DNA from 4 places in the Isoalcanivorax indicus genome. Region 4 is predicted to be linked to each of the others. Evidence: predicted binding sites of a transcription regulator. Region 4 holds the regulator's gene; each other region holds the start of a gene.
The links. Region 4 encodes sigma-54, which starts transcription at its own class of promoters, with help from an activator protein. Its sites were predicted from a motif close to TGGCACNNNNNTTGCTNT; they were not measured.

Region 1 (7,633 bases), 1.8 Mb from region 4:
GCTGCGGATAAAGGCCAGTGAGGTGCCGGTAATCAGTGCGGGTCGCAGCTGTGGCAGCACCACATGCCAGAACGCCTGGCGGCTGCTGGCGCCGAGGGTGTGGGCGGCTTCTTCGTATTCGGGGCCGATATCTTCGAGTACCGGCTGCAGGGCGCGCACCACAAACGGCAGGCTGGTAAAGCTCATGGCAATAATGATGCCGGGAAAGGCATAGGCAATCTGGATACCCGCCATATCGAACCAGCGTCCGAGCCAGCCATTGGCGGCAAACAGGGTGGTCAGGGTGATGCCCGCCACTGCCGTGGGCAGGGCAAAGGGCAGGTCCATCAACGCATCCATCAGACTGCGGCCGGGAAAGCGATAACGCACCAGTACCCAGGCAAACAGCAGGCCGAGGACCGCATTGATCATCGACGCCCAGAAGGCGGCGATGACGGTAATGCGGTAGGTGGCCACCACCCGGTCATCCAGAATGATGCTGCGGTACTCGGCCCAGGACATGTCCGAAGCGTGCAGAAGCAGTGCGGTCAGCGGCAGCAGGATGACCAGTGATACGAACAGCACGCTCAGCCCGAAACTGAGCGTGAAACCCGGCAGGACGGGGTGACGCGTGAACAACAGGGCCCGCCCGGGCCGGGTAAGCTGCATCAGCGCCGGGCCTGCAACTGATCGAGGATGCCGTTACGGCCGAAGTGGGCGTCCTGAACTTCTTCCCAGGTGCCGAGAATGTCCTCGACGCGCAGCAGCTCTACGGGCGGGAACTGGTCGGCGGTGGCTTTCACCACGGCTTCGTCATGCACGCGATAGTTGAACTCGGTCAGCAGGGTCTGGATCGGCGTGCTGTACAGATAATTCAGGTAGGCGCTGGCCAGTTCGGCGGTGCCCTGTGCATTGGCCACGCGGTCCACCACGGCCACCGGGAATTCGGCCATGATGCTGACGGGCGGGACCACGACTTCGTAATCCCCTTCGCCGTATTCCTTGCGGATATTGTTCACTTCCGACTCGAAGCTGATCAGCACATCACCGATATTGCGCTCGGCAAACGTGACCGTGGCGCCGCGACCGCCGGTGTCGAACACGGCCACATTGCGCAGGAACTGGCGCACGTCCGCGCGGATTGCTGCGTCGTCGCCGTCATGGCGCTGATGGGCGGCCAGCCATGCGGCCAGATAGGTGTAGCGGCCGTTGCCTGAAGTGCGCGGATTGGGGAATACGATGCGCACATCCTCCCGGATCAGGTCGTCCCAGCTCTGGATGTTTTTCGGGTTGCCCTTGCGTACCAGGAAGGCCGTGGTGCTGTAGAAGGGCGATGCATTGTTGGGCAGGCGCTCCTGCCAGTCATCGGCCACAAAGCCACGCTGGCGCAGGGCGTCGATATCGGTGACCTGGTTGAAGGTCACCAGATCGGCGCGCAAACCCTGCATGATGGCCTGGGCCTGGCGCGAGGTGCCGCCATGGGACTGGTTGATGGTGACGCGCTCGCCGGTCTCTTCCAGCCAGTGCTGCTGGAATTTCGGGTTGATGGCGGCGAATAGCTCCCGGGCAATGTCATAGGACACATTCAGCAGGGTCTGCTGGGCCTGAGCGGCGCCGCTGAAGGCCAGTGCCAGCAAGCCAGCGGCCGCGAATGCAAAACGACGTTGGTTGAACACGATCATATCTCCTGCCCGATCAAGGGGAATGCGATGGCTGCACACCTTAGCAAGGGCGTTAAATACCCGGAAATACTGAAATGGCGCTTCGATATTCCTTATGGGTATAAGGCCCCTGCCCGGGGTTCAGGCCAGAGTTCAGACCAGAATGTCATCGCTGACCGGGTCGGTGCCGCGCAGCGAATTGGCGTACGCCTGGGCGATGGTCACGGTGACGAACTGGCCGATCAGGCCGGGATCGTCGCAGGTGAAATTGACGATCCGGTTGTTCTCGGTGCGGCCTTTCAGTTGCCCCGGGTCCTTCTTCGAGAAGCCGTCCACCAGTATCCGCTGGCGGCTGCCCACCATGCGGCGGCTGATCTCCTGCGCCTGCTGGATGATGCGCTGCTGGAGAATGGCCAGGCGCTGCTTCTTGACCTCCATCGGCACATCGTCTGGCAGGTCGGCAGCGGGGGTGCCGGGGCGGGCGCTGTAGATAAAGCTGAAGCTGCTGTCGAAACCGACCTCGTGAATCAGCTTCATGGTGGCTTCAAAGTCGGCGTCGGTTTCGCCCGGGAAGCCGATGATGAAATCGGACGACAGTGAGATATCCGGGCGAATCTTGCGTAACCGGCGGATCTTCGATTTGTACTCCAGCGCCGTGTGATTGCGCTTCATCATGGCCAGAATGCGATCCGAGCCGGATTGCACGGGCAGATGCAGATGGCTGACCAGTTCCGGTACCTCGGCATAGACGTCGATCAGCGCGTCGGAGAACTCCACCGGATGGCTGGTGGTGTAGCGAATGCGGTCGATGCCGTCGATATCGCGGATCAGCAGGATCAGGTCGGCCAGATCCAGCGTCTCGCCCCGGTGGCCCTGGCCCCGGTAGGCGTTCACGTTCTGCCCCAGCAGATTGACCTCGCGCACGCCCTGTTCGGCCAGGTGACGGATTTCGGCCAGCACCGGGGCCACCGGGCGGCTCACTTCCTCGCCACGGGTGTAGGGCACCACGCAGAAGGTGCAGTATTTGGAGCAGCCTTCCATGATCGATACGAAGGCTGAGGGACCGTCCACACTCGGCTCCGGCAGCCGGTCGAACTTCTCGATTTCCGGGAAGCTGATATCGATGGCCAGGTGACGGCTCTGGCTCGCCTGGGTAATCAGGGCGGGCAGCCGGTGCAGGGTCTGCGGGCCGAAGATCACGTCAACGTAGGGTGCGCGCTCGCGGATGGCCTCACCCTCCTGGCTGGCCACGCAGCCGCCGACCCCGATGATCAGGTTCGGGTTGGCGTCTTTCAGGCGTTTCCAGCGGCCCAGCTGGTGGAACACCTTGTCCTGGGCCTTCTCGCGGATCGAGCAGGTGTTGAGCAGCAGCACGTCCGCCTCGTCGGCGTTGTCTGTGGGCGTCAGGCCGTGGCTCTGCTCCAGCAGGTCCAGCATGCGCGAGGAGTCATACTCGTTCATCTGGCACCCATGGGTCTGGATGTACAGTTTGCGCGATGTGGAAGGCGTGGTGGCGGACATGGCGTCGGACTACGCTGGTGGCTCGAGAGGGCGGCGATTATACCCCGTAGCCCCGGGGGGATGCCATGTATCACGGGGGCTGCGACAATATGCCCCATTGGCCCCGGGGCCTGGCAGCGCTATGGTAGCGCCGTCCTGACAGGAGACAGACGTAATGAAGAAGCTTGTGCTGATGGCCGTAGCGGTGCTGCTGGTGCTGGCGGTGGTCGTGGCCTGGGAAACCACCCGTGAGCCGCCCCGTGAGCCGCTGCCGGTGAACACCCGCATGGGCGGGGACTTCACCATGGTGGACCAGAACGGTGAGACTTTCAGCAGCGACCAGCTGGCAGGCCAGGTGGTGCTGATGTTTTTCGGCTTTACCCATTGCCCGGATATCTGCCCGGCGACCATGGCGCGGATGGCGCAACTGTACAAGCAGCTGGAGGCCGGTGGCCATGGCGATGACGTGCAGGTGGTGTTTGTCACCTTTGATCCGGAGCGGGATACGCCCGAGCACTTGCGACAATATCTGGCCTGGTTCCACGAGGACTTTATCGGCCTGACCGGCTCCGACGAGCAGGTCGAAGAAATCGCCCGCCAGTACAGCGTGGTGTATATGCCGGTGGGTGAGGACAGCCAGGGCGGCACCGAGTTTGCCCACAGTGATTTTGTCTATCTGATTGATCGCGAGACGCGGGTGCGCAAGCTGTACCCGGTGGATGCCGATCTGGAGGAGATCAAAGATGACCTGCGCACGCTGCTTTAAGCGGGGGCTTTACCTGCTGCTGGTGTTGCCCTGGTTGGCTTTTGCGGGCGAAATCGATGAGCCCGAACTGTTTATCGACAACATGTGGGTACGCGCCGTGCCGCCGGTCAGCAGTACCACCGCGGGCTACTTTACGGTGACCAACACCAGTGAGGTGCCGGTGACGCTGCTCGGCTTCACCACCGAGATTGCCGGCGCCGGTGAGTTGCACACCATGGCAGCGCAGGAAGACGGCACCCGACGTATGCAGCGCCTGCGCAATGTGCCGATCCCCGCCGGTGAAACGGTGGAGTTTGCGCCGGGCGGCAATCACCTGATGCTGTTCCGGCTGGCCAGGCCATTGGAGGAAGGCGAACAGGTGGAGCTGTGTCTCGAGTTTGATGCCACGGCCCCCTATTGCCTGCCCTTCGAAGTGCGTCGCTGACAGCGATATACCTGCCGGGGTAGATTCGTGGTGCCTGTCGCCATGAGTCTGTCCCCATGTTCTTTTCGTTACGCCCCCTGATTTCCCCGCATCGTGCCTGGTCTGGTCTGTTACTGGTCGGGTGGCTGCTGTGCGCCCAGAGCCTGCACGCCGCCTGCCCGGTGGACGAGACGGTGCGGCCTTTGCCGGCACCCGCCGCCGACGAGTTGCTGGTGGCCAGCCAGAACCTGTGGAATGTCCTGGAGCCGGGTCGCAGCGGCCGTCATCGTCCGGACCCGGCGCAGCATGAAGCCCGGCTGGAGGCGCTCGCGGACTACGTGATCACGGTACTGTCTGCGCCCCATGTGCTGGCGGTGCAGGAGGTGGAAACCCTGGCGCTGCTTGAAGCGCTGGCAGAACGCATCGAGGCAGCAGGCGGGCCGCAGTACCGCGTCTGGCTGGAGGAAGGGCATGATCCCTCCGGTATCGATGTGGGGGTAATGGTCCGCGCGCCGGTGGACGGGGTCACGGTGCAGCAGGTTTTCAAGGGCGAGCGCAATCTGGGCCACTGGCTGTTTCACCGCCCGCCATTGCATGTGCGGATCGAGAAACCTTTCGCCTTCGAAGTGCTGATCGTGCATAACCGCAGCGGTCATGGTCTGGATGATGCGCGCCGCAGCAGCCAGGTCCAGGCGCGTCGCCTGGCCCAGGCCAGGGCATTGCGCGGCTGGGCGCTGGCGCGGATCAGCGAAGGGGTGCCGCTGATGCTGATCGGCGATTTCAATACCGCGCCCGACCCGGACGGCTCCGGCACCCGCCACTACCACGAACCTTTCGATTATCTGGATCGCCCGCCGCTACGCAGCCACTGGTCCCGCGTGGCAGAAGAAGACCGCTTCACCTACATCTTCCGCTGCCAGCGCCAGGCTATCGACCACGCCTTCCTGTCGCCGCGCCTGTATGCCCGCCTGCAGCGTGCGGCCGTGACGCGTGGCAATGCTGGCCGCTTCCGCACGCTGTATGACCATGGCGGCACACAGGTGGTGTCGGATCATGATGGCATTGGTGTGTATCTGAAAAAGTAGCCGGGGGGAGAGTAAGAATCGGCCCCGCGAGACGAGCTGCTTGCAGGTAACAGCGAGGACCAGGGAGATGTCCCGCGGGGCCGAAAGGGTGGGCATTCTACCTGTACGTGACGTGCTGTACAGAAGATTTTCTCGCCCTGGGCAGAGTCTGCCGAAATTCTGTGTTGCTTTCGTGACACATGCTGCCTGTCAAACGAAGCGGCCACCCGAAGGTGGCCGCCGTTTTCAGCTTAGAAGCTGAACTCGTAGCTGACCATGAAGGTCAGGTTGTCGTTAAGGTCGGTGTTCGCGTCCTTCTTGTCCACGATTTGCGAAGCAGTAAACACCAGACCGGGCAGAGCTTCGTAGCTCAAATCGAGGTGGGTGTACTGGCCGTCGCTGTCGTCGGTGTCGAAGTAACCTACCGCGATACCGAATTGCTCGTAGCCGTAGCTCAGGACGTAGTAGTTGTCCTTGTTTTTCTCTTTGCCGTCACCCCAGCCCAGATCGCCAACGCCGAAGAAGGCATCCAGACCGAAGCCCATATAGCCCAGAGACAGGTAGGCTTCCTGGAAGATGTTTTCACCCGGATCTACGGTGTACCAGTAGGACACGTAGCCGATGTCGAAGCTCAGGTCGCCGATTTCGCCAGCGTAACCGCCGTACAGATCGTATTCGATACCCAGATCCTCAGCTTCTGAGGACGTCCAGAAACCAGCGTAGAAGCCGGAATCATGCTCGTAATCCAGGCCACCAAACACGACCCCACCGCTGGTGAGTGTCTGACCACGCCACAAGTACTGGCTGGCAATACCCAGGTTTGCACTGACTTCGGCAGTGGCCGTGGTCGGCACGACAGATGCTGCGCCGGCGACGGCGACGGCGAGCAGGGATTTCTTCATGGCAGATACGTATTTGCTTTTCATCCGATACAACCCTCTTGGTCCGTTTTCTGTTCGTAGCTGAACGTGTCTCGTAGCTGAAAGTGCCGACGGCGTGCCGTTGACAGCTGCGATGGATAAAGCACAGACCGTGCCAGCCTTGAAATGCTTTTTAAAACAGTGACTTGTTTGATGCGGAGGACGTGAGGGTCAGGGAGGTGCGCCCCGCAATGGTGCGCTGCGCTATTGTGGTGCAAAAAGGAAGAATCATGATGGCGCCGTGACCGTTTCACGGCGCCGGGAAGGGCCTGGCGATCAGGGGCAGGACCAACCTACGCGCCGGGCGTCGTCTACGGGATCGCCGTCAGCGGTCGTCACGCCGATGCCGCATACGCCGCTGTCCAGCATGAAATGCACCTGGTAGTGCTCGCCTGCGCGGGGGGTGAACTGCAGGGCTTCACGGCAGCGGAAGTCCGTGGTGCCCCGCGTGCGCTTGCCGTGTCGCACGCCCAATGTCAGTGCATCACCAGCGGGCACGCTCACCGTCACGGCATCGTCCTTGCCGAGGGATTGATTGATTTCATGGAACACGCCGGCTTCAAACGGTACCGCTGCCAGCGCCCGGCGAGTGTTGCGCAGCTTGCCCTGGTCATCGCACACGGCGGGCTGGCCGGTCACGTTGTTGCTGGTAAACGTGACCTCGGCGGTGTCTGCGCCATAGGGGGCCTGATAATGGCTGCAGGCAGCCAGCAGGCACAGGCTGGCAAGGGCGGCGAAACGATGCATGGGGGTAACTCCGGAGACGTCATGGAATGCAGCAGAGTCTAGGCCGATTCTCTAGCGCGCGCCATGCTCGGCGGGCTCAGTGAACCATTCCTCGATGGCCTGGCGGGTGCGCTCGGCGCGTTGATGGGGCAGCGGAATCCAGTTCTGCCAGTTGTCGGTGGCGGCGAGCAGAAACTCGAACAGTGGCAGATGCTGGCGCAACACCCGGTGGTGGCGATGCGTGATCATGGGATTGAAGTAGCCAAAGAAATCGAGCATCTGTTTCGGGTTCTTGCGCACCCACAGCCATGAGCCCATTTCCAGTGTGAACGGCAGGAACGTGTGGTCAGGGTGGGTGTCGAGGGACTCGTCATAAAGAAAATCCCACAGATCGCCGTGCGTGGTGTAGTTCACCGATTGGGGTTCGATGAGGTAGGGATGATGGTAGGGGTAGGTCTGCTGTAACAGGCGTTTCAGCGTCAGCACCTCAGCGATGTGCGCGATCGGCCGGTGGCTGCGCGCATAGCAACACCACAAGCGGTCGCGCCGGCCGAAGCCGCTGTGGCAATCGACACTGAGTGAGAACGGGGCCGCCAACAGACGCTCGCGCACCA
Region 2 (7,633 bases), 800 kb from region 4:
AAAGCGGTCAGACAGCCAGCCGCCCCCCGGACGGGCCACCAGGTTCATGAAGGCAAAGCCTGAGGCCAGGACCCCGGCCAACACCGCACTCAGTGCGAAGGTGTCGATGAAGAACAACGGCAGCATGGAGACCACGGCCAGTTCTGAGCCGAAGGTCACCATATAGGCAAGATCAAGAATGGCGACCTGACGGAAGCGGTAGCGGTCGTGTTGTGGCACGCCTTCGCGCAGGCGTGCGTGATTCACGCGCCAGATTTGCCAGAGCTGCACGATGGCCAGACTCACGATGATGGCCACCAGCGCGAGTTGCGCGTTCAGGCCGTAAAGGCCCAACTGGCCCGGGCCCAGTCGCCAGACGATGACCAGCAGCGCACTGTACAGGGGCACGCACATGGCCATATAGAAGTAGAGATCGCGACGGCTGCTGACTTCCAGGGCCGAGGCCTTCTTGGGGCGGAAATAGGAAGCGCCGGCCGGGGTATTACGCGCGCGCCAGAGAAAGATGACCCCGTAGATGCAGGACAACAGCCCGGTGCTGGCAATGGCCCAGCGCCAGCCGTTTTCGCCGCCGAACAGCATCGCAAGGGTTGGCAACGTCATGGCGGCGGCGGCGGAACCGAAATTGCCCCAGCCGCCGTAGACGCCTTCTGCCAGGCCCACTTCGCGGGCCGGAAACCATTCACTGATCAGGCGGATACCGACCACGAATCCAGCGCCGACAAACCCGAGCAGCAGACGGGTCACGGCAAGCTGTTCGTAGGTCGTGGACAGCGCAAACGCCCAGCAGGGCAACGCGGCGATGATCAGCAGCCCGCCGAACACACGCCGGGGACCAAAGCGATCCACCAGTGAACCGATCACCACCCGCGCGGGGATCGTCAGGGCCACATTAAGAATAAGGAGGGCCTTGACCTGATCGCTGGTCAGATCGAACACCTCGCGGATTTCGCCCATCAGCGGGGCATGGGAGAACCACACCACAAAGCTGACAAAGAACGCCATCCAGCTCAGGTGCAGCAGACGGATGCGGGGTTCGGACAGTTTCAGCAGATTGAGTCGCGCGTGCTGTGTAGCCATGAAGTCTCCGTACTCGCGGATATCGAGGACCGGGCCACCCGTCTGGGCACGCTGCATGGAAGGGCACCGGCCACAGACCTGCCCGGCAGGCAATAAAGGCCGGGTGGGTGGGCGCCGTTGCCCGTTGAATCGTTGCGCGCGGCACCATTGCTGCGCGCTGTCCATAACGATGCACGATGTATGCCACATATCCGTGCACGGCATATTCCGTGGCCGCAAGGTGGATTCCGGCGGTGGCATGGGGGGCGCCACGGTGGCGGCGTGCCTTCTTGTGGTGCGCGGTGCACAAGCGTGAAGCAGGCAGACGACGCAGGTGCCGCGCCGTGTACCCGATCAGCGGCGCTCCGGTGGGCGGGCAGAGCGCGCCAGGGCTGCGCTGTGAAGGCGTTTGCCGGGTCCCGGGTGATCCGCAGCAGCAAGCTGGCATAACTCTTGCTCTTTCCCTGGTGTATGCCGCGCCCGGCTCAATGGCGAGCCGCGCGGGGCGCAGAACAGATCACGACGAAATTGCGAGCAAAGGCGCTCACGGCCCGGTCACCTCCGGGCGGTGGGTGCCTTTTTTTTGTGCCTTGTGAAAGGCCGGACAGGTGAAGGAGCGGTGTGTTCATGAGCAAACCGGAACTGGTGGTTATCGGCAACGGTATGGTGGGACAGAGCCTGCTGGAGGCGCTGGCCGCCCGCGAGCATGGCTACAACATCACGGTGTTCTGTGAAGAGCCCCGCCCGGCGTACGACCGGGTGCAGTTGAGCAGCTGGTTCAGTGGGGCGACCACCGAGGACCTGGCGTTGACCACGCTGGCGTTCTTTGATGAGCACGGCATGACGTTGCGGCTGGGGGAGCGCGCAGAGCGGATCGAGCGTGATACCAAAGTGGTGGTCAGCAGCAACGGCGAGCGCGTGCCTTATGACAAGCTGGTGCTGGCCACTGGCTCTTACCCCTTCGTGCCACCGATTCCCGGGAACGATCAGCCGCACTGTCTGGTGTATCGCACGATCGAGGACCTGGAAGCCATTCGTGACAGCGCGTCGGTATCAAAAAGCGGCGTGGTGATCGGCGGGGGGCTGCTGGGTCTGGAAGCCGCCAAGGCGCTCAAGGATCTGGGTCTGGAGACCCATGTGGTGGAATTTGCGCCGCGCCTGATGGCGGTGCAGCTGGACGATGGCGGTGCCCGTTTGCTGCGCCGCAAGATCGAAGCGCTGGGCGTCAAGGTGCACACCAGCAAGGCGACACAACAGATCGTGGCCGGGGAGCAGTCCCGCTACCGGCTGGAATTTGCCGACGGTGAAACGCTGGATACCGACATGGTGCTGTTTTCTGCCGGTATCCGGCCAGCCGATGCACTGGCCCGCGAGGCCGGTCTGGAAACCGGCGAGCGGGGCGGTGTGGTGGTCGACAATGCCTGCCGCACCTCGGACCCGTCGATATTTGCCATTGGTGAGGTGGCGCTCTGGTCCGGGCGCATTTATGGCCTGGTGGCGCCGGGTTATGAAATGGCCCGTGTCTGCGCCGCGCATCTGAGCGGCGATACCGCGCGCGGTTTTGAAGGCGCGGACATGAGCACCAAACTCAAGCTGCTGGGCGTGGAAGTGGGGTCCATCGGTGATGCACACGGTATGGCGCCCGGTGCGACCAGCTGTGTCTTCGAGGATGGCCCGGCGGGTATCTACAAGAAGCTGGTGATCGACGAAAGCGGCAAGAAGCTGCTCGGTGCCGTACTGGTCGGCGATACCGCCGATTACGGCATGTTGCTGCAATACTGCCTCAACGATATGAAACTGCCGGATCAGGCCGCCTCGCTGATCCTGCCTGCGGGGGCCGATAAACCGGCGCTGGGCGTGGATGCACTGCCGGACACGGCGCAGATCTGTTCCTGCAATAATGTCAGCAAGGGCGATCTGTGTGGCGCCATCAGCGGCGGCTGCACCACGGTGGGCGCGCTGAAAAGCGAAACCAAAGCCGCCTCGACCTGTGGCGGTTGCGCAGCGCTGGTGAAGCAGGTGCTGGATGCCGAACTGATTCGCCAGGGTGTGGAGGTCAACAACCACATTTGTGAACATTTTGCCTACAGTCGGCAGGAGCTGTACCACCTGGTGCGGGTGCATGGCATTCGCACGTTCGACGACCTGCTGGGCCAGTTCGGACAGGGGCGCGGTTGCGACATCTGCAAGCCGGCGGTGGCCTCGATCCTGGCCTCCTGCTGGAACGAATTCCTGCTCAAGCCGGAGCATGTCGGCCTGCAGGACACCAATGACAACTTCCTCGCCAACCTGCAGAAGGATGGCACCTACTCGGTGGTACCGCGCGTGCCTGGCGGTGAAATCACACCGGAAAAGCTGATCGTGATCGGCGAGGTGGCGCAGAAGTATGACCTGTACACCAAGATTACCGGTGGTCAGCGCATCGATATGTTTGGCGCGCGCGTGGAGCAGCTGCCGCTGATCTGGGGTGAGTTGATTGAAGCCGGTTTTGAATCCGGGCATGCCTACGGTAAATCACTGCGCACCGTGAAATCCTGTGTCGGTAATACCTGGTGTCGTTATGGCGTACAGGATTCCGTGGCCATGGCGATCTTTGTGGAACAGCGTTATCGCGGGCTGCGTTCGCCGCACAAGCTGAAGATGGCGGTGTCCGGTTGCACCCGTGAGTGTGCCGAAGCGCAGAGCAAGGATGTCGGCGTGATCGCCACCGAGAAAGGCTGGAACCTGTATCTGTGCGGCAATGGCGGCATGCGCCCGCGCCATGCGGAGCTGTTTGCCAGCGACCTGGATGACCAGACCCTGATCCGCTATATCGATCGTTTCCTGATGTTCTATATCCGCACGGCGGATCGCTTGCAACGGACCTCCGTGTGGCGCGACAACCTGGAGGGCGGCCTGGAATACCTGCAGGACGTCATCATCAATGACTCGCTCGGCATCGCCGGAGAGCTGGAAGCGCAGATGCAGTCGGTGGTCGATACCTATGTTTGCGAATGGAAACGCACCATCGAAGACGCCGAGGCCGTGAAGCGCTTCAACGCGTTCGTCAACGACGACACACCGGACGAACATATCGTCTATGTGCGCGAACGGGGTCAGAAACGTCCTGCGCGACCGGAAGAAAAACAACGGTTGCGTGTCACCGAGGAAAAGGGAGAGCCGGCATGAACGTCAAGGCCAATGTAGTGGGCTGGGAAGACATCTGCGGGACGGCCGATGTGGTGCGTGGCACCGGCGTGGCCGCGCGCGTGAATGGCATGCAGGTGGCGCTGTTTCATACCGATGATGGCTTCTTTGCTGTCGGCAACCATGATCCGTTCAGTGACGCCAATGTGCTGGCACGGGGCATAGTCGGGGATATCGGTGGCAAGCTGGTGGTGGCCTCGCCGGTGTACAAGCAGCATTTTTGCCTGCACACCGGCATCTGCCTGGAAGACATGACGGTGTCGGTGCCGGTGTGGCCCGTAACGGTACGCGACGGTCGCATCCTGATCGCCGCACAGCCTGCGGCGGCCTGAATGTCGATGAAAGCCCCCCTCGTCATTATTGGCAACGGCATGGCGGCGACGCGTTTGCTGGAAGAGCTGCTGGCCCTCGCACCGGAGCGCTATGCGATTACTGTGGTCAGCGCTGAAGCGGCTCCGGGTTACAACCGTGTGTTGCTGTCGCCGGTGCTCAGCGGTGAGCAGAACGAGGCGTCGGTGGTGACTCACGACACGGACTGGTACCGGCGGCACGATATCCGACTGATTGCCGGCGATCCCGCCGTGCGTATCGAACGCCGTCGCCGTCAGGTGGTCACCGCCAGTGGCGAGGTACTGCCTTATCAACGTCTGGTGCTGGCGACGGGTTCGCGCCCCCGGCGTCTTGCCTGCGACGGCAGTGAGCTCGACGGCATCATGACCTTCCGCGACCTTCGGGACACGCGCGCCCTGATCCAGGCCAGCCGCGAAGTGCGCGCTGCCGTCGTCATTGGTGGCGGCTTCCTGGGTATCGAGGCTGCCGAGGGGCTGCGCCAGCGCGGTGTTGCCGTGACGCTGGTGCACTCCGGACCGGGTTTGCTCAACCGGCAACTGGATGCCGAAGCCAGCGAACTGCTGGCACGGGATCTGACCCGCCGTGGTCTGCAGCTGTGCCTCAATGCGCGCACCCGCGCCTTTATCGGGCGCCGCGAGGACAACCGCGTGCGCGCGGTGGCGCTGATGGACGGGCAGACCTTGCCAGCGGACCTCGTGGTGCAGGCCATCGGTATTCGCCCGGACATATCGCTGGCCGAAGACGCCGGGCTGGCCTGCCGACACGGCGTGCTGACCGACGACACCCTGCAAACCTATGACCCGACGATCTATGCCGTGGGGGAGTGTGTCGAGCATCGCCACCGGACCTTCGGCCTGGTGGCGCCGCTTTACGAACAGGCGCGGGTCTGCGCCGCGCATCTGGCAGAAATGGGCCATCGCCGCTACGCCTGGCGTGACACGGCCACACGGCTGAAAGTCAGCGGCGTTTCGCTGTTTTCCGCTGGTGAGCGGGAAGGGGATGCCACCCTGTACTGGCGTGATCCCGTCTCCGGCCATTATCGACGCCTGTGGCTTGACGGTAACCGTCTGGCGGGCGTCGTGCTGTATGGCGACACCAGCGCCGGTGCCTGGTACGGAAAACATATCGGTGAAGATATTTCTCCCTGGCGTGACACGCTGTTGTTTGCAGAACGACTTCCGGAGGTGGCGGCATGAGCGCGACAGACAACGTCTGCACAACCTGCCCCTATTGCGGCGTCGGTTGCGGCGTCACCATGCAACGCCAGGACGATGGCTGGCAGGCGCAGGGCACCGGCAGTCATCCTGCCAATCTCGGTCGCCTGTGCGTCAAGGGCAGTGCCCTGGGTGAAACGGTCGGCTTGCGTGAGCGGCTGCTGTATCCCGAGATCAACGGCTGCCGGGTGGACTGGGACCAGGCGCTGGACACCATCGCCGTGCGGATGCGCGAGGCGATAGAGACGCATGGTCCGGAAGCGGTCGGTTTTTACGTGTCCGGTCAGTTGCTGACCGAAGACTATTATGTGGCCAACAAGCTGATGAAGGGCTTTATCGGCGCCGCCAACATCGACACCAATTCGCGCCTGTGCATGTCCAGCGCGGTGGCCGCGCACAAGAAGACGCTGGGTGCGGATGCCGTGCCGGGCAGCTATCGTGATCTGGAACTGGCGGATCTGGTGATACTGGTCGGCAGCAACATGGCATGGACGCACCCGGTGGTGTATCAGCGCATTGTCGCCGCGCGCGAGGCGCGTCCGGACATGAAAGTGGTGGTGATCGATCCGCGTGCGACCGCCACTTGCGATCTGGCCGATCTGCATCTGCCGTTACAGGCCGGGGCAGACGGCTATCTGTTTGCCGGGCTGCTGGCCTGGCTGGCGCGCGAGAAAGCGCTGGACCACGATTACATCAATGCGCACACCGTTCAGTTCGACGACACCCTGGCGGCGGCCGAAGCCGCCTGCCCGGATCTTGCGTCGGTGGCCGCGGCGTGCGCCCTGTCAGAAGCAGAACTGGAAAAGTTCTATCAATGGTTCCGCGATTGCCCGCGTACCGTGACGGTGTTTTCCCAGGGCATCAATCAGTCGGATACCGGCGTCGACAAGGCCAGTGCCATCATCAACTGCCATCTGGCGACCGGCCGTATCGGGCACCCCGGGGCCACGCCGTTCTCCATCACCGGCCAGCCCAACGCCATGGGGGGGCGCGAAGTCGGCGGCCTGGCAAATATGCTGGCCGCGCACATGGGGTTTGAGCCGGCATCGCGCGATCGCGTGGCCCGCTTCTGGGGAACGGAACGGCTGGCACGCTCGCCGGGTTTCAAGGCGGTGGACCTGTTCCGCGCGGTGGGCGAGGGGCGCATCAAGGTCATCTGGATCATGGCCACCAACCCGGTAGTGTCCATGCCGGAAGCGGATCTGGTGCGTGCCGCCCTGGCCCAGTGTCCTACGGTGATCGTGTCTGATTGCGTGTCGGACACCGACACACTGCGCATGGCGCATATCCGTCTGCCCGCCGCGGGCTGGGGCGAAAAAGACGGCACCGTGACCAACTCCGAACGGCGTATTTCCCGCCAGCGTGCGTTCCTGCCCTTGCCGGGCGAAGCGCGTCCGGACTGGTGGATCATGACGCAGGTGGCGCAGCGCATGGGTTACGGGCACGCCTTCGACTATGAAAAGCCGGCCACCATTTTCCGTGAGCATGCCGCCTTGTCCGGTTTCGAGAACCAGGGCGAACGTGCCTTCGATATCGGTGCGCTGGCGCAGATCAGCGACGCCGATTACGAACACCTTTTACCTGTCCAGTGGCCGGTCAGTCTCCTTGGTCCGGGTGATCACGGTGCTGTGGGCACCGAGCGCCTTTTTGCTGACGGCCACTTTTTTTATTCCGACGGGCGCGCCCGTTTCGCACCCGTCACACCACGCTTGCCGCAGGCGGCGGTCAGTCGCGACTGGCCATTGCTGCTCAACAGCGGCCGGTTGCGCGACCAGTGGCACACCATGACGCGTACGGCCCGCGCTGCACGCCTGCTCAGCCATACC
Region 3 (7,633 bases), 630 kb from region 4:
GGCGTGGTAACGCCCCGCCCAGTCATTCGGGTAGCTGGTGGTCGTACCAAAGGGTGCATAGATACCGAAGCCGATGGCCACGTTATCCGCCAGACGCTGGCTGTAGTAGACGTGTGGTGCCACTGAAACGGCGGAGATGCTGCCGCTTTCCCGACCAGGCACTGTGCCCCCCGTCCCCGGGATGAGCTCCCTGTTGACGGTGACATCGTAATCGAACCCGGATCGGATCACCTTGAGGCCACCCACCACCTGCTGACCCTGCAGACGCATGAGGCCCGCCGGGTTATTGGCCACCGCCGAGGCGTCCTCCAGCAGGGCAGCGGAGCCGCCAAAGGCGATACCCATCTCCTTGATGCCGCGCTGGGGCAATTCATAACCGGCGCCCAGGGCCACCACCGGCAACATCAGGGCGCTCAGCGATACAGCACGAGCAAGGGGTTTTACGGCAATACGGAATGAGGGAATCCCGCTCACAGACATAATCAACTCCTGAACTGTTCTTATTAAGGCCTTCTTCTGTTCGTGCGGACGTGTTGCAGCGCTGTCCGCAGGTCTCGCCATCACGGCGAACCCGGCCCTGGCAGATATAGTGACACTCTGTTCACTGGAAAGGCGTAAGGCAAAATAACCAAACTACCGTACCAGGTTCTCATTTTTACATCCTTTTAACGCTGGCTCCGGCTGGCTGCGCTCCTTCGCCCGAGGCATACTTGCCCGCATGGTCGACACCCCCTCCGCTCCGGGACCCCGGCGCCGCACGCTCCTGCATGCCGCCGCAGAGTCCACTCCGCGCCTGAGCTGGCCCTGGCGCAGCCGCTGCACCCTGTCGATACAGGCTGGCGGGCAACGCTATCTGCCGCATATCCGCACCGCGATGCAGGGTGCCAGAAAAAGCATCTGCGTTGAGTTATACATGTGTAACGCGGGCGCGCTTTTCGATGAGTGGCTGGGCGTCTGGGCCGCTGCCGTGGCCAGGGGGGTGGAGGTCCGGCTGCTGCTGGATGCCATCGGCAGCCTGGGGCTGCGCGACGAGGACGCCGAGCGGCTGTGCGCGGCGGGCGTCACGCTGCAGTGGTTCAACCCGGTGCGCACCGGCCATCTGATCGCAACGCTGGTGCGCGATCACCGCAAGCTGATCATCGTCGATGACCAGCGCGCCTGGGTGGGTGGCATGGGCATCGACGATCGCTACGACCCGCGTATCAGCGGCGAGGAGGCCTGGATGGACGCCATGGTGGCCTGCGAGGGGCCGGTGGTGGCGGACTTCCGGAGTCTGTTTGATCAGGCCTGGCATCTCGCTGCTGCTGGCCCCCTGACCGGCGCCGTGCGCTGGCGTCTCGGTGGCCACCCTCGTCCGGCAGCCCGTCGCGCCCACGCCGACACCACCTGGGCCCGGGTCAATGGCTCCCGGGGCGGGCGCAATAATCCGCTCATGCGCACACTGGTGCGACGCGTCCTGCGCGCCCGGGAAGGCGTCTGGCTGTGCACACCCTACTTCCTGCCACCACGCTCACTGCTGAAAGCCCTGCTGTATACCGCCCGGCGTGGCGTACCCGTGCACCTGACCCTGTGCGGCCAGCATACGGATCATCCATGGCTGCGCTATGCCGGCCAGCATTACTACCAGCGGTTACTGGAAGCCGGTGTCCACATCAGCGAATACGATGCGCGCTTTCTGCATCTGAAGGCCGCTCAGGCAGATCAATGGAGCACCCTGGGTTCTTTCAACTATGACCGCTGGAACAGCAGCTGGAACCTGGAAGCCAATGTGGAGGCGGTGGATGGCGAGTTCGCGGACCATGTGCGGGCGCTGCGCGAACGACTGGACAAGGAATCCGTGCACATCAGTGCGGCCGACTGGGCGGCGCGCAGCCACTGGCAGCGCTGGCGCAATGCCTTCTGGAACCGCGCCGGGCTGCGGCTGATCAAGGTGCTGGGCGGTCTGTGGCGCGTTGCCCGTCAGCGTCCGGGGGGCGATGGCTAGGTGACTCGGGGTCTCGCAGGCCGAACCAGGCCAGTATGGCTGCCAGCAATGCCACCCCCGCCGCCAGCAGGAAACTCGTCCCGCCAAGCCGATCCCAGAACAGCCCCGAGAGCGTCGCTCCTGCAGCCCAGCCGGCGCCAAAGCCCAGGCTGGAATACAGCGCCTGCCCCTGGCCCGCCAGCCCGCCCCGAAACGTGCGGTGCAACCAGGCAATGGCCGCTGCGTGAAAGCTGCCGAAGCTGGCCGCGTGCAGCAACTGCGCCAGCAGCAACATCAGCAGACTGTCCGCCAGCGTGCCGATCATCAGCCAGCGCAGGGCCGCCAGCAACAGGCTGACCCGGATCAACGCCACCAGCGAGACATGCGCCAGCAACCGATGCATCAGCAGGAAGACGCCCACTTCGGCCATCACGCCCAGCGCCCAGAGCTGCCCGGCCAGGGTGCGGCTGACACCGAGATCGACCAGGTAGATGGTATAGAAGGTGTAATAAGGCCCGTGCGACATCTGCATCAGAAAGGCACACAGGAAGAAAACGGCCACACCGGGCTGGCGCAGCACCGCCATCAATCCGCCCGGGGTCCTCTGCCGTGATGCCACCTGCTGGCCGGGAAGCGCCAGGGTGCACAGCCAGATGGCCCAGAGCAACGCCAGCAGCACCCAGGGCACCAGACTGACGGGCGCATCGTCAAGCACCCGGCCAAGCACCAGCACGGCCAGGATGAACCCCACTGATCCCCACAGCCGCACCTGACTGTAGCGGTCACTGTGACGACCCAGGGTGTTCAGCGTCACCACTTCGAACTGCGCCAGCACCGCATTCCAGAAGAAGCTGAAGGCCGCCAGCACCAGCAGCATGCTCCAGAAGCCGTCGGCGAAGAACACGCCGGTGAACAACAGGGCCGCCAGCAGATTACCGGCACGAATGATGCGCAGACGCTGGCCGGTGACATCCGCCAGCCAGCCCCACAGGTTCGGCGCCCCGATCTTGGTCAGTTGCGGCACCGCCATCAGCAGGCCGATTTCGGCCGCACTGAAACCGTCCTCGCGCAGGTACAGGCCCCAATAAGGAACCAGTACGCCGAGCAAGGCGAAGTAACACAGATAGAAGGCGGACAGTCGCCAGTAATACGGCAGGTCAGTCATGCGATCCGGCGCGCCGCGCCGTCAGTCGCTGTTCCGGCCCGCCGGCACGGCCACCCCGCTGGGAGAGACATCACCACACTGGGCGCGATGGCGCAGATAATGGTCCATCAGCACCAGCGCCAGCATCGCCTCGGCAATGGGCGTGGCCCGCACACCGACGCAGGGATCATGGCGACCCTTGGTGATCACCTCGACCGGCTCCCCGTCGGCATTGATGGACTGGCCCGGGATCAGGATGCTGGAAGTCGGCTTGAGGGCCATGGAAACCCGCAGGCGCTGGCCGGAGGTAATGCCGCCCAGCACGCCACCGGCGTGATTGCTCAGAAAGCCGTCCGGTGTGATTTCGTCACGGTGCTGCTCGCCGCGCTGTTCCACCACCGCAAAGCCGTCACCGATCTCGACCGCCTTGACCGCATTGATGCTCATCATGGCCTTGGCCAGATCCGCATCCAGGCGGTCGAACACCGGCTCGCCCCAGCCCGCAGGCACACCGTCGGCGTAGACATTGACCCGCGCACCGATGGAGGAGCCTTCCTTGCGCAGGTTATTGATCAACTGCTCCAGCGCCGGCACCTGGGCCGCATCGGGGAAGAAGAAGGGATTGTCATTGACGGTATCCCAGTCAAGGCGCGATGCCCGGATCGGGCCGATCTGCACGACGCCGCCGAAAATGCGCACGCCCAGCCGGGTTTCCAGATATTTGCGCGCGATGGCGCCGGCCGCCACGCGCATCGCCGTTTCCCGTGCCGAGGAGCGACCGCCGCCCCGGTAGTCCCGCTCACCGTACTTGCGGTGATAGGTATAGTCGGCGTGGCCGGGGCGAAAGCGCTGGGCGATTTCGGAATAGTCTTTCGATTTCTGGTCGGTGTTCTCGATCAGCAAGCCGATGGGGGTGCCGGTCGTCCGGCCCTCGAACACACCGGACAGAATCTTCACCTGATCCGGTTCCCGGCGCTGCGTGGCGTAGCGACTGGTGCCGGGCTTGCGCCGATCCAGTTCCTGTTGCAGATCGGCTTCGGTCAGTGGCAGCCCCGGCGGGCAGCCATCGACGATGGCACCCAGCGCTGGCCCATGGCTCTCGCCAAACGTGGAGACTCGAAAAAGTTCGCCGAAACTGTTACCTGCCATGCTGTTCCCCGATTACGCTCATCGTCGGTAGGTGCTGGCGACGTCAGGCCGCAAATGCAGCGCGGTGTGCCAGCAGCTGTTCACGGCTGAGCATGAAGACACCCTGCCCGCCGCGCTCGAATTCAAACCAGAAGAAAGGTACCTCGGGCCAGATGCCGAGCATCGTTTCCCAGGTATTCCCGACTTCCACGATCAGGACGCCCTGATCCGCAAGATAATCCGGCGCCTCGCGCAGCAGGCGCCGGGTGAAGTCCAGCCCGTCGTCGCCGGAGGCCAGGGCCAGCACCGGCTCGTGCCGGTACTCGTCCGGCAGGCTTGCCATGTCGGCGGCATCCACATAGGGCGGATTGGAAATGATCAGATCATAGCGCCCCTCGGCGGCGGACAGACCATCCCCCAGCAGCGGGCGGACCTGACTCTCCAGCCCGTGCAGGGCGATATTGTCACGGCAGACCGCCAGCGCCGCTTCAGAAATATCGCTGGCATCCACCTCGGCATGGGGCAGCGCGCAGGCAGCGGCGATGGCGATACAACCACTGCCGGTGCACAGGTCCAGTACGCGGCCGACCTGCTCCGGCACCAGCCAGGGCTCGAAGCGTTGCTCGATCAGCTCCGCCAGCGGTGAGCGCGGCACCAGCACCCGCTCGTCGACGCGGAATTCCAGGCCACAGAACCAGGCGCGGCCGCTCAGGTAGGCCGCCGGCAGACGCTCGTTGACGCGACGGGTCATCAGGCCCACAAAGGCGTCCCGCTCCATAGGCAGCAAACGGGCGTCCAGCAGACGCGGATCGCTGTCCCAGGGCAGGCCCAGCACATGCAGCAGCAGATTCAGCGTTTCATCGCCGTAATCATCCGTGCCATGGCCCAGAAAGACACCGCCCCGACGCAGGGCAGATTCACCCCAGCGCAGACAATCGCGCACGGTGTGCAGGGTGGCGCAGGCCTGTTGCTGTTCCTGTTCGCTGATCATGCCGGAAGGGTCCTGTTCTGTACGGCCCGGCCGCACGGCCGGGGTCGGCAAGATTAGCACAGAGATGCGTTACAATCTCGCCATCACGGAGACGACAAGAGGGCATTCCCATGGCCTGGTGGCTATTCAAGACCGAACCGGATACCTATGGCATTGATGACCTGCACTTCGAGGGGAGTTGCCACTGGGAAGGCATCCGCAACTATCAGGCGCGCAACCGGCTGCGGGATGACGTACGCTGCGGCGACCAGGTCTTTATCTACCATTCCAGCTGCAAGGTGCCCGCCATCGTCGGGCTGGCCGAGGTGATCGAGGCAGCCCACCCGGACCCGACCCAGTTCAACCCGGCATCGTCCTGCTACGATCCCACCTCCGACCCGCAGGCGCCACGCTGGCTGCAGGTGGACGTGGCCTACCAGGCGCATGCCGGTACGCCGCTGACCCTGGAGGCCGTCAAGGCCGATCCGCGACTGGCCCATCTGGAACTCGTCAACCGCAGCCGACTCTCCATTCAGGCCGTGGACGATGCCACCGCGCAGTATATTGTCGAGCGACTGGCACCACTGATCCGACACCCCTGACGCACGGGCGCACCATCGCAGTGCGCCGCGCCGCCACCACCCCTCGCGGCGTGCCCCCGAACGGCGCCTGACGGCAGCGCACCGCGCGCGACGGGGGCACACAAGCTGGCACGGCGGTTGCAGCAGTTCTGCCACAACGGGGCCTTCCCGGCGCCCCACCTTGTGGAGCTGTAGCACCATGCCAAGCCTGAAACGCCCCACCCTGCCCCGGGTCGCGCTGCTGACCCTGTTGCTGGCCCTGCTTCCCACCGCCGCCCTGGCGGATGACGGCGCCGCAGGCAATATGGTCTGGCTGGCCACGGCCGCCGCGCTGGTCTTCCTGATGCAAGCCGGTTTTGCCCTGCTGGAATCGGGCATGTCCCGGGCCAAGAATGCGCTCAATGTGGTCATGAAAAACTACATGGATGTGTGTATCGGTACGGTCATTTTCTGGGCCCTGGGCTACGGGCTGATGTTCGGTGCCAGCCACGGCTGGTACGGCACCGATCAGTTCATGATCGGCGCGGCCGACAGCGATACCTACGGCATGCTGCTGTTCCAGACCATGTTCGCGGCCACGGCGGTGACCATCGCCAGCGGCGCCATGGCCGAGCGCACGCGATTCGGCGCCTATCTGGTTGGCGCCGTGGTCATCACCGGCCTCATCTATCCGGTGTTCGGCAGTTGGGTCTGGAACGATAACGGCTGGCTCGCCACCATGGGCTTCATCGATTTCGCGGGCTCGTCCGTGGTCCACTCGGTGGGCGCCTGGTGCGCGCTGGCGGGTATTCTCGTGCTGGGGCCGCGTCTGGGCCGCTTCGACGATCAGGGGCGCCCGCGCGAGATCCGCGGCCACAACCTGACCCTGGTCGCCCTGGGGGGCTTCATCCTCTGGTTCGGCTGGTTCGGCTTCAATGGTGGCTCCACGCTGGAAGCCTCCACCGATATCGGCCTGATACTGCTGAATACGCAACTGGCGGCCGCAGCCGGTGCCTGCGGCAGCATGCTGCTGGCCGTCACCACCCGCCGTCCCATCCTGCTCACCGAAACGGTCAACGGCAGTATTGCCGGACTGGTGGCCATTACCGCCGGGGCCGACAGCATGCTGCCGCCCTTTGCCCTGCTCAGCGGCTTCATCGGCGGTATCCTGTGCAGCCTGAGCATGCACACACTGCTGCGCCTGCGGCTGGATGATGTCGTGGGGGCCGTGTCGGCACACGGCATCGCGGGCGTCTGGGGCACCCTGGCCGCCGGACTGTTCCTGGCGGGCGACATGTTCAACATGCAGGTGGTGATGGTGCAGGTCATCGGCATCCTCGCCTGCTTTGTCTGGACGTTCTTCAGTGCTCTGTTGATGTACGGCCTGATCGCATTACTCATGGGCCTGCGCGCGCCGTCGCTGCACGAGCAGCGTGGCCTGGATCTGAGTGAGCATGCAGAGATCGGCTACCCGGAATTCCCCTCCGAAAATACCGCCTATACCGCTGAGCGGGCTGCCGCCATGGAGGGCCGCGCATGATGAGCAACGCACTGAGCGACAAACGGCGCGCCGTCTACACCGGCCTGAAACCGTTTCTGCCCCGCGAAGATCTGATGGAAGCCCTGCATCATTGGGAAACCCACTATGCTGACCGGCCGCGCTTTACCCTGCAGCGCTTTGTCGCCGACATCTGCCGCGATGACAGCCTGCGCGCGCGCCGCTCGGACATACTGCTGAGTCTGGTGCAGGCCATGAACCTGCCCGCCAACGCCCTGCTGCCGGACCCCCTCAAGGGGGATGCCTTGCGCCGTCCGGCAGCGGATGACCACTCCGCCGACACCGCCAGCGCCTTCTGCGCCCTGATGGA
Region 4 (7,633 bases):
TTCCCCTGATCAGCCTGACCGGCCGCCCGGCATCGACGCTGGCCCGACAGGCCGATGTGCATATCCCGGTGGTGGTCAGTATCGAAGCCTGCCCGCACAATCTGGCCCCCACCTCCAGCACCACGGCGGCGCTGGCCATGGGCGATGCGCTCGCCATTGCGCTGCTGGAAGCCCGCGGTTTTTCTGCCGAGGACTTCGCCATGTCACACCCGGGCGGCAGCCTGGGGCGACGCCTGTTGCTGGCGGTGGACGACATCATGCACGACGGCGACCGCCTGCCCTGTGTCCGCGAAGGCACGTCACTGAGCGATGCCCTGCTGGAAATCAGCCGCAAGGGGCTCGGCATGACCGCCGTGCAGGGCGCTGACGGCCTGCTCAGCGGCGTTTTCACCGACGGCGACCTGCGCCGGGTACTGGACCAACCGGCGCTGGATATCCGCACCTGCGCCATCGAACAGGTGATGACGCGCGATCCCGTGGTCATCGAAACAGGACATCTGGCCGCCGAAGCGGTCAATATCATGGAACAGCGCAAGATCAACGGTCTGATCGTGGTCGATGCCCGGCGCCGCCCTGTGGGGGCGCTGAACATGCATGACCTGTTACGCGCCGGCGTCGTCTGAGGAGAACCACCCGCATGCATCCAGCCCCCAGCGCATCCGCTCCCCTCGGCCAGGGCAACGCGACCCTGCGCGCCCGTGCGCGGCAACTGCGCCTGATGGCCTTCGATGTGGACGGCGTCATGACCGATGGCCGCCTCTACTACGGCCCGGACGGTGAAACCTTCAAGGTGTTCTGCACGCTGGATGGCCACGGCCTCAAGCAACTGGCCGCCGCGGGCGTGACCCTGGCGATCATTACCGGGCGCCAATCCGCCATGGTGGCGCGCCGCGCCGCCGACCTCGGCATCCAGCACGTCATCCAGGGGCGTGAAGACAAGGGCGTGGCGCTGGCCGCGCTGGCCGGGGAGCTGGGTTTCGAAGCCAGTCAGGTCGGCTATGCCGGTGACGATGAGCCGGATGTGCCAGCGCTGGTCTGGGCGCAACTGGGCTTTTCCGTGCCCAACGGCCACCCCTGCGCCCGAACCGCCGCCGATCTGGTCACCGAATGTCGCGGCGGCGAAGGCGCGGTGCGTGAAATCTGTGATTTCATCCTGGGGGCACGATCGTGATCCGCAATCAGGGCGTCCTCAGCGCCATCGGCGTCACCGTCATGGCGGCCGTGAGCCTGCTGGCGCTGCACGAGTGGCGGGACCGGCCGACCGTTGTCGAGGATGCGCGCGAGCTGCCGCCCGCCCTGATCGTGGAGCGTGTCTCGGCCCGTACCTTTACCGAAAGCGGCGACCTGCAGTACGACCTGCGAGCCGAACGCATTACGGAAATGGATACGCGGGGCGAAACACTGGTGGAGCAGCCACGGCTGGCGCTGCATGATCCGGCGCTGGCCTGGGAGCTGACCGCCGATCGCGGCGAAGTCCGTGACCGGGGCCGCCATGTGACCCTGCGCGGTGCCGTGGAGGCACGCGATCACGGCCCCGATGGCCTGCTGGTGCAGAGCGAAGAGCTGGTTTACGAATCCGCCCTTGAGCGCCTGACCAGTCCCGGTACCGTGGAGATTACCCACCCCGGCGGCCGCACCCGTGCGGGCGCCATGGAAGCCAACAGCGCCGACGGCGAAGTGCAACTGCTGCAACAGGTGGAAAGCCGCTATGACCCGACCTGATTTCCCCATCGCACGCGCGGCCCTGATCGGGCTGCTCGCGCTGCTGGCGTTGCCCGCCGCCGCCCAGGAAGCCGTGATCAGCGCCGACCGCGCCGTATTCCGTCAGGAAACCGGCATCGGGGTCTATGAGGGCAACGCCGAAATGATGCAGGGCGAACGGCGCCTGAACGCCGAGCGCATCGAACTGACCATGAAAGATGGCGAGCTGACCCGCGTTGTGGCCACGGGGGCCCCCGTACGCTTGCGCGAAGGCGCAGACATCCATGCCCGGGCCAGCCGACTGGTCTATGATGTGGCCGCCCAGACCATCACCCTCAGCGGTGATGCACATATCGAAAACCGGGGCCGCCGCTTTCAGGGCGCCCGGGTGGTCTACAACCTCTCGACCCGGGATATCGAGGCCAGCGGCGACGGTGCAGAGCAGCGCGTGCGGCTGGTGATTCCGGCGGAAGACAGCAACAGGGAAACACAGCCGTGAGCCTGCTTAGCGCGCACAATCTGGCCAAGAGCTACAAAGGCCGTCGAGTGATCGAGGATGTCTCGCTTCAGGTGGAAGCCGGTCAAGTGGTGGGGCTGCTCGGCCCCAACGGCGCGGGCAAGACCACCTGCTTTTACATGATTGTCGGGCTGGTACCGCCGGATGCCGGCTATATCAGCATCAACGGCGACAACATCACGGCCCTGCCGATGCACGGCCGCGCCCGCCGTGGCATCGGCTACCTGCCGCAGGAAGCCAGCATCTTCCGGCGCCTGAGTGTCGCCGACAACATCATGGCGATCCTGGAAACCCGCAACGACCTGAACAAGGCCGAACGCCAGGAACGACTGGAGCAGCTGCTGCAGGAATTCAGCATCACGCATATTCGCGACAGCCTCGGCATGAGCCTGTCCGGGGGCGAGCGGCGCCGGGCCGAGATTGCCCGTGGTCTGGCGACGGACCCGGCCTTCATCCTGCTGGACGAGCCTTTTGCCGGGGTAGACCCGATCTCGGTGAACGAGATCAAGGGCATCATCACCCACCTGCGCGACCGGGGTATCGGCGTGCTGATCACCGACCACAATGTGCGCGAGACCCTCACCATCTGCGATACCGCGTATATCGTCAGCGGCGGCCACATCATTGCTGCCGGTAACGCGGACACCATCCTTGCCAACCAGCAGGTGCGGGATGTCTATCTGGGCGCCGATTTCCGCCTGTGACACACCCGACTGGCGCAAAAAGTGCGCCATAACAGTGCATGAAGCGCCGACCTAGCCCATTCGCCGTATGAATTCAAGAATGGGCACGAAAATTGCTGGTTGCTATCCTTGGACCCTGTTGACGTGAAGATCAGTTAACCGCCCTGCCGGTTATTGCGACACGTTCGGGGGACACACCATCAGATGAAACCAGGTCTGCAGATACAGATCGGTCAGCACCTGACCATGACACCACAACTGCAGCAGGCCATCCGCCTGCTGCAGTTGTCGACGCTCGACCTGCGCCTGGAGATCCAGGAAGCCATCGAAGCCAACCCCTTGCTGGAGCTGGACGAAGAGGACTACGCCAGCGACAGCCTGAGCGATACGGCGGGCGAGGAACCCCTGGAACCCGGTGAAGTGACGGGCAACGATGACGCCGTGGTGGACGACTACGACAGCGGCGTCGATACCGACTGGGAGGACCCCTTCACCGAGGCCCCGAGCGCGGGCGCCCCCGAGGACGACCTGGAAGCCTGGGAGCAGCGTACCGCCGCCAGCGCCAGCCTCGACGAACACCTGCTGTGGCAACTCAACCTGACGCCCATGGGCGACGCCGACCGCGTCATCGCCTACGCGATCATTGAAAGCCTTGATGATCGCGGCTACCTGACCTGCTCCCTCACGGATATCGCTGAAGCCGCGCGGCGCAGCCTGCCCTCAGGCATCGAGACGCCGTGGCCGGAAGAGGACGAGGTCCTGGCCGTGCTGCATCGCCTGCAGCACTTCGACCCTCCTGGCGTGGCCGCCCGCGACCTGGCCGAGTGCCTGGCCATCCAGCTGCGCCTGCTGCCTGACGAGACCCCCTGGCGTGACGCCGCCCTGCGCCTGACCCAGCACCTGCCGCTGCTGGAGAGCCGCGACTACGCCCAGCTGCGCCGTCTGGTGGCGGTCACCGAGACTGAACTGGTGGAGGTGATCCGTCTGCTGCGCAGCCTCAACCCGCACCCCGGCGACAGCATCGTGGAACAGGCCGAGACCTATACCGTGCCGGACGTGATCGTGCGGCGGCAGGGGCGGCGCTGGCGTGTCGAGCTGAACGGCGATGCCCTGCCCAAGGTACGGCTGAACGCGGGTTACGCCGCCATGGCGGGCAGCAAGCAGTTGCGTGACGATGACAACAGCTACCTGCGCAATCAGCTGCAGGAGGCTCGCTGGTTCCTGAAGAGCCTGCAAAGCCGCAATGAGACGCTGCTCAAGGTCGCCACCCGCATCGTCGAGGTCCAGCAGGACTTCTTCGAGTACGGCGAGGAGGCCATGAAACCGCTGGTCCTGGCGGATATCGCCAGCGCCGTGGAGATGCACGAGTCCACCATTTCCCGGGTCACCAGCCAGAAATTCATGTTCACGCCCCGGGGCATGTTCGAGCTGAAATTTTTCTTCTCAAGTCATGTGGGCACCGAAGGCGGAGGTGAATGTTCAAGCACCGCCATTCGTGCCATCATAAAGAAGCTGATCGCCGCCGAGAGCCCGAAAAAACCATTGAGCGACAGCCGGCTGGCCAGCCTGCTCAATGAACAGGGCATTCAGGTGGCGCGACGCACTGTCGCCAAGTACAGAGAGGCGATGCGTATACCGGCATCCAGCGAGCGCAAGCGGCTGGTCTGACCCACGCAGGGCCCGGCTGGCACCGATCGCGGGATAGGCGGTCAACTGAAGCAGGTACAGGAGTCAGCCATGCAGATCAACATCAGCGGTCACCACCTGGATATCACCGATGCCCTGCGCGAGTACATCAATGAGAAATTCACCCGGCTTGAACGGCATTTTGATCACATTACGAGTGTTCAGGTGATCCTGTCGCCGGAACCGAAGACGCACAAGGCGGAATCCACCATTCGGGTGGCCGGCGGTGAGGTCTTCGCCACTGCCGAGGCTGGCGACATGTACGCTGCCATCGACATGCTGACTGACAAGCTCGACCGACAGATCCTCAAGCACAAGGAAAAGTCGGTCAATCGTAACCACGGACACTGAGATCTGAGTACCCATCATGCGCGTACGGGAACTGCTGACACCGGAGCGAACCCACTACCACCTGCAGGGCGTGAGCAAGAAGCGTCTGCTCGACCAGGTGGCGGAACTGGCCACACGGGATAGTCCCGGTTTGAGCGAACAGGAAGTCTTTGACGCCCTGATTGCGCGTGAACGCCTGGGCAGTACCGGCATCGGGGAAGGCATCGCCATTCCCCATTGCCGGCTGGCCTCATGCAGCAAACCCCTCGGCCTGCTGGTCAGCCTGGCCGAGGCCATTGATTTCGACGCGGTGGACAGCCGCCCGGTGGACCTGGTGTTCGTACTGCTGGTCCCCGAAGACAACCCGGAACAACATCTGAAAACCCTCAGCCACCTGGCAGCGCTGTTCAACGAGCCCGCATTCCGCGATGGCCTGCGCCAGGCTACCTCGGCAGCGCACCTGTTCAGCACGGCCGTCGATTCTGAAGCGGAACTGCGACTGGCGTCCTGACCCGATGAAACTGGTAATCCTCAGCGGCCGCTCAGGCTCCGGCAAGACCACCGCCCTGCAAGCTCTGGAAGATCTGGGCTTTTACTGTGTGGACAACCTGCCTCTTGGCCTGCTCTCTACCCTGGCGACCCAGCTGCGCGAAGAGAGCAGCGAGATTGAACGCATTGCTGTGGGCATCGATGCGCGCAACCTGCGCAGCCAGCTGCCGCGCTTCTCCGAACTGCTGCGCGCGGTGCGCGAACAGGGCCTGACCTGCGAAGTCATTTATCTGGATGCCGACCACGACACCCTGTTGAAACGCTTCAGCGCCACCCGCCGCCGCCACCCGCTGAGCGACCAGGACATGTCGCTCTCGGAAGCCATCGCCCACGAAGGCGAGTTACTGGCCAGCATCCAGACCAGCGCAGACCTGCTGGTGGACACCAGCAAGATGGACCCACACACCCTGCGCAACATGATTCGCGATCGTGTGGCCCAGCGCAGCGGTCGCCTGTCGCTGCTGGTGGAGTCCTTCGGCTTCAAGAATGGCGTGCCACCGGATGCCGACCTGGTCTTCGACGTGCGCATGCTGCCCAACCCGCACTGGGATGCCACCCTGCGCCCCTTTAACGGCCGCCAGAAACCGATCCAGGATTTTCTCGGCAGCCAGAGCGACACCCCTGAACTGCTGCACGATATCGAACAGCTGCTACTGCGCTGGCTGCCGCGCTATGAAGCGAACGATCGCACCTACATGACGGTGGCCATCGGCTGCACCGGCGGCCGCCACCGCTCTGTGTACATGGTGGAGCAGTTGGCAGAGCGTCTCTGCAAGGCTGGCTGGGATGCCCAGATCCGGCATCTGGAACTGGAATAAGCATGCCCGACACTGTGCTGGAAGCAGAACTGCCCGTTATCAATCGCCTGGGACTGCATGCCCGCGCTGCCGCCAAAGTGGTCAGCGTGGCCTGCCGTCACGAGGTCAGCATCCTGCTGCGCTGCAATGGTCGCGAGGTCGAAGCCCGTAACATGATGGGCGTGCTGACGCTGGCCGCCGCCAAGGGCAGCAAGGTGGGAGTACGCGTGGAAGGCGAACAGGCGAGAGAAGCCCTCGACGAACTCACCGACCTGTTTGCCCGGCGGTTCGACGAGGGCGAGTGACTTACAGCGTATCGGTATAGATATCCCGGAACGAGCTGTAGTAGCTCACCGCCAGCACCGGCAACAGCACCAGCAGCCCCAGGCCCAGCGGAATCACCGCCAGAATCATCAGAATGATCATGACGATGCTGTACCAGAACATCGGCAGGATGTTCTTCAGGCAGCCCATCAGGCTTTCCTTGAGCGACTCGCCGATACCGCGATTGCCGAAGAACACCAGCGCCGGTGAAAACCAGTACATCGCCATGACCGGCAACATCACTGCCATGAACAGCAGCACAAGCAGGGCGAGCCGCAACATCATGTCATCGGCGAAGGCCGGTGCACCCCCCTCTTCCATCGCTTCCAGCATGGCAAAGGATGCCACCAGGGCATCTGCCATCAGCAGATAGGCCAGCAGACCCACGATCAGCGCCGCACCCAGGATCAGCCCCATGTAAGCCAGCCCCAGCATGACCAGCTGCGGAAACTTGTTCTGGAACCCGGCAAAGATATCGCTGATCGAGGGACTCTGCCCCTCATCCGCTTTCCAGGCCAGCACCAGCAGACCCACGCTGAATACAGGCGTCAGTATCATGGACGCCAGAAAGCCCACCAGCGGCACCCACTGAATGGCCATGGAGATCAGCCACAGCAGCAGCAGACCAAAAAAGATCTGCACCCAGGCACTCTTGAACACACGCCAGCCATCGGCAATCCAGCGCCAGCCCGCGCCAATATCACGCCCCCGAGGCGGGTTGACGGCCATCTCGGACGCCTCACGCAACGGCATCACATCGGCCTGCGGTTGTTGATACGGATTTTCCCCTTGCATCACTGTTCCCTCATTGAATTGAAAATCAGTCCTGTGCAATCTTCATTGGCGACCTTGAAGTCGCCACAATGAAATTGCTCCGTCGACACCCCTCTCCCTCCCTGACTGCTGAAAAAATGAACTTCAGCCACGCCAGGGATCAGAGGGTATCAGTATAGATGTCCCGGAACGAACTGTAATGACTCATCAAGAACACGAGAATCATCACAATCAAGAAAAAAATCAAAACCGCAACACCGAAAACCCCAAGG

Region 1: a site for sigma-54 is predicted at 6,394-6,411, ahead of DKW65_RS03255 (TorF family putative porin). Genes of this name have one in related genera too.
Region 2: a site for sigma-54 is predicted at 1,246-1,263, ahead of DKW65_RS07635 (NarK family nitrate/nitrite MFS transporter). Genes of this name have one in related genera too.
Region 3: a site for sigma-54 is predicted at 5,914-5,931, ahead of DKW65_RS08340 (ammonium transporter). Genes of this name have one in related genera too.

What each region holds. Positions count from the first base shown of each region.
Region 1 covers NZ_QGMP01000001.1:696,986-704,618, forward strand. The annotation lists gene cysT (sulfate ABC transporter permease subunit CysT) at 1-648, opposite strand, end outside; gene cysP (thiosulfate ABC transporter substrate-binding protein CysP) at 648-1,655, opposite strand; gene miaB (tRNA (N6-isopentenyl adenosine(37)-C2)-methylthiotransferase MiaB) at 1,794-3,161, opposite strand; gene DKW65_RS03240 (SCO family protein) at 3,316-3,906, shown strand; gene DKW65_RS03245 (copper chaperone PCu(A)C) at 3,884-4,330, shown strand; gene DKW65_RS03250 (endonuclease/exonuclease/phosphatase family protein) at 4,387-5,394, shown strand; gene DKW65_RS03255 (TorF family putative porin) at 5,625-6,299, opposite strand; gene DKW65_RS03260 (hypothetical protein) at 6,570-7,040, opposite strand; gene DKW65_RS03265 (DUF2817 domain-containing protein) at 7,092-7,633, opposite strand, start outside.
Region 2 covers NZ_QGMP01000001.1:1,669,057-1,676,689, reverse strand. The annotation lists gene DKW65_RS07635 (NarK family nitrate/nitrite MFS transporter) at 1-1,077, opposite strand, end outside; gene nirB (nitrite reductase large subunit NirB) at 1,684-4,224, shown strand; gene nirD (nitrite reductase small subunit NirD) at 4,221-4,574, shown strand; gene DKW65_RS07620 (NAD(P)/FAD-dependent oxidoreductase) at 4,575-5,789, shown strand; gene DKW65_RS07615 (nitrate reductase) at 5,786-7,633, shown strand, end outside.
Region 3 covers NZ_QGMP01000001.1:1,832,791-1,840,423, forward strand. The annotation lists gene DKW65_RS08310 (OmpP1/FadL family transporter) at 1-480, opposite strand, end outside; gene DKW65_RS08315 (phospholipase D-like domain-containing protein) at 719-1,984, shown strand; gene DKW65_RS08320 (MFS transporter) at 1,926-3,128, opposite strand; gene aroC (chorismate synthase) at 3,150-4,256, opposite strand; gene prmB (50S ribosomal protein L3 N(5)-glutamine methyltransferase) at 4,300-5,226, opposite strand; gene DKW65_RS08335 (EVE domain-containing protein) at 5,337-5,807, shown strand; gene DKW65_RS08340 (ammonium transporter) at 5,986-7,305, shown strand; gene DKW65_RS08345 (hypothetical protein) at 7,302-7,633, shown strand, end outside.
Region 4 covers NZ_QGMP01000001.1:2,465,634-2,473,266, forward strand. The annotation lists gene DKW65_RS11135 (KpsF/GutQ family sugar-phosphate isomerase) at 1-623, shown strand, start outside; gene DKW65_RS11140 (KdsC family phosphatase) at 638-1,171, shown strand; gene lptC (LPS export ABC transporter periplasmic protein LptC) at 1,168-1,722, shown strand; gene lptA (lipopolysaccharide transport periplasmic protein LptA) at 1,709-2,200, shown strand; gene lptB (LPS export ABC transporter ATP-binding protein) at 2,197-2,922, shown strand; gene DKW65_RS11160 (RNA polymerase factor sigma-54) at 3,106-4,569, shown strand; gene hpf (ribosome hibernation-promoting factor, HPF/YfiA family) at 4,639-4,938, shown strand; gene ptsN (PTS IIA-like nitrogen regulatory protein PtsN) at 4,955-5,428, shown strand; gene rapZ (RNase adapter RapZ) at 5,433-6,284, shown strand; gene DKW65_RS11180 (HPr family phosphocarrier protein) at 6,287-6,568, shown strand; gene DKW65_RS11185 (BPSS1780 family membrane protein) at 6,570-7,382, opposite strand; gene DKW65_RS11190 (BPSS1780 family membrane protein) at 7,522-7,633, opposite strand, start outside.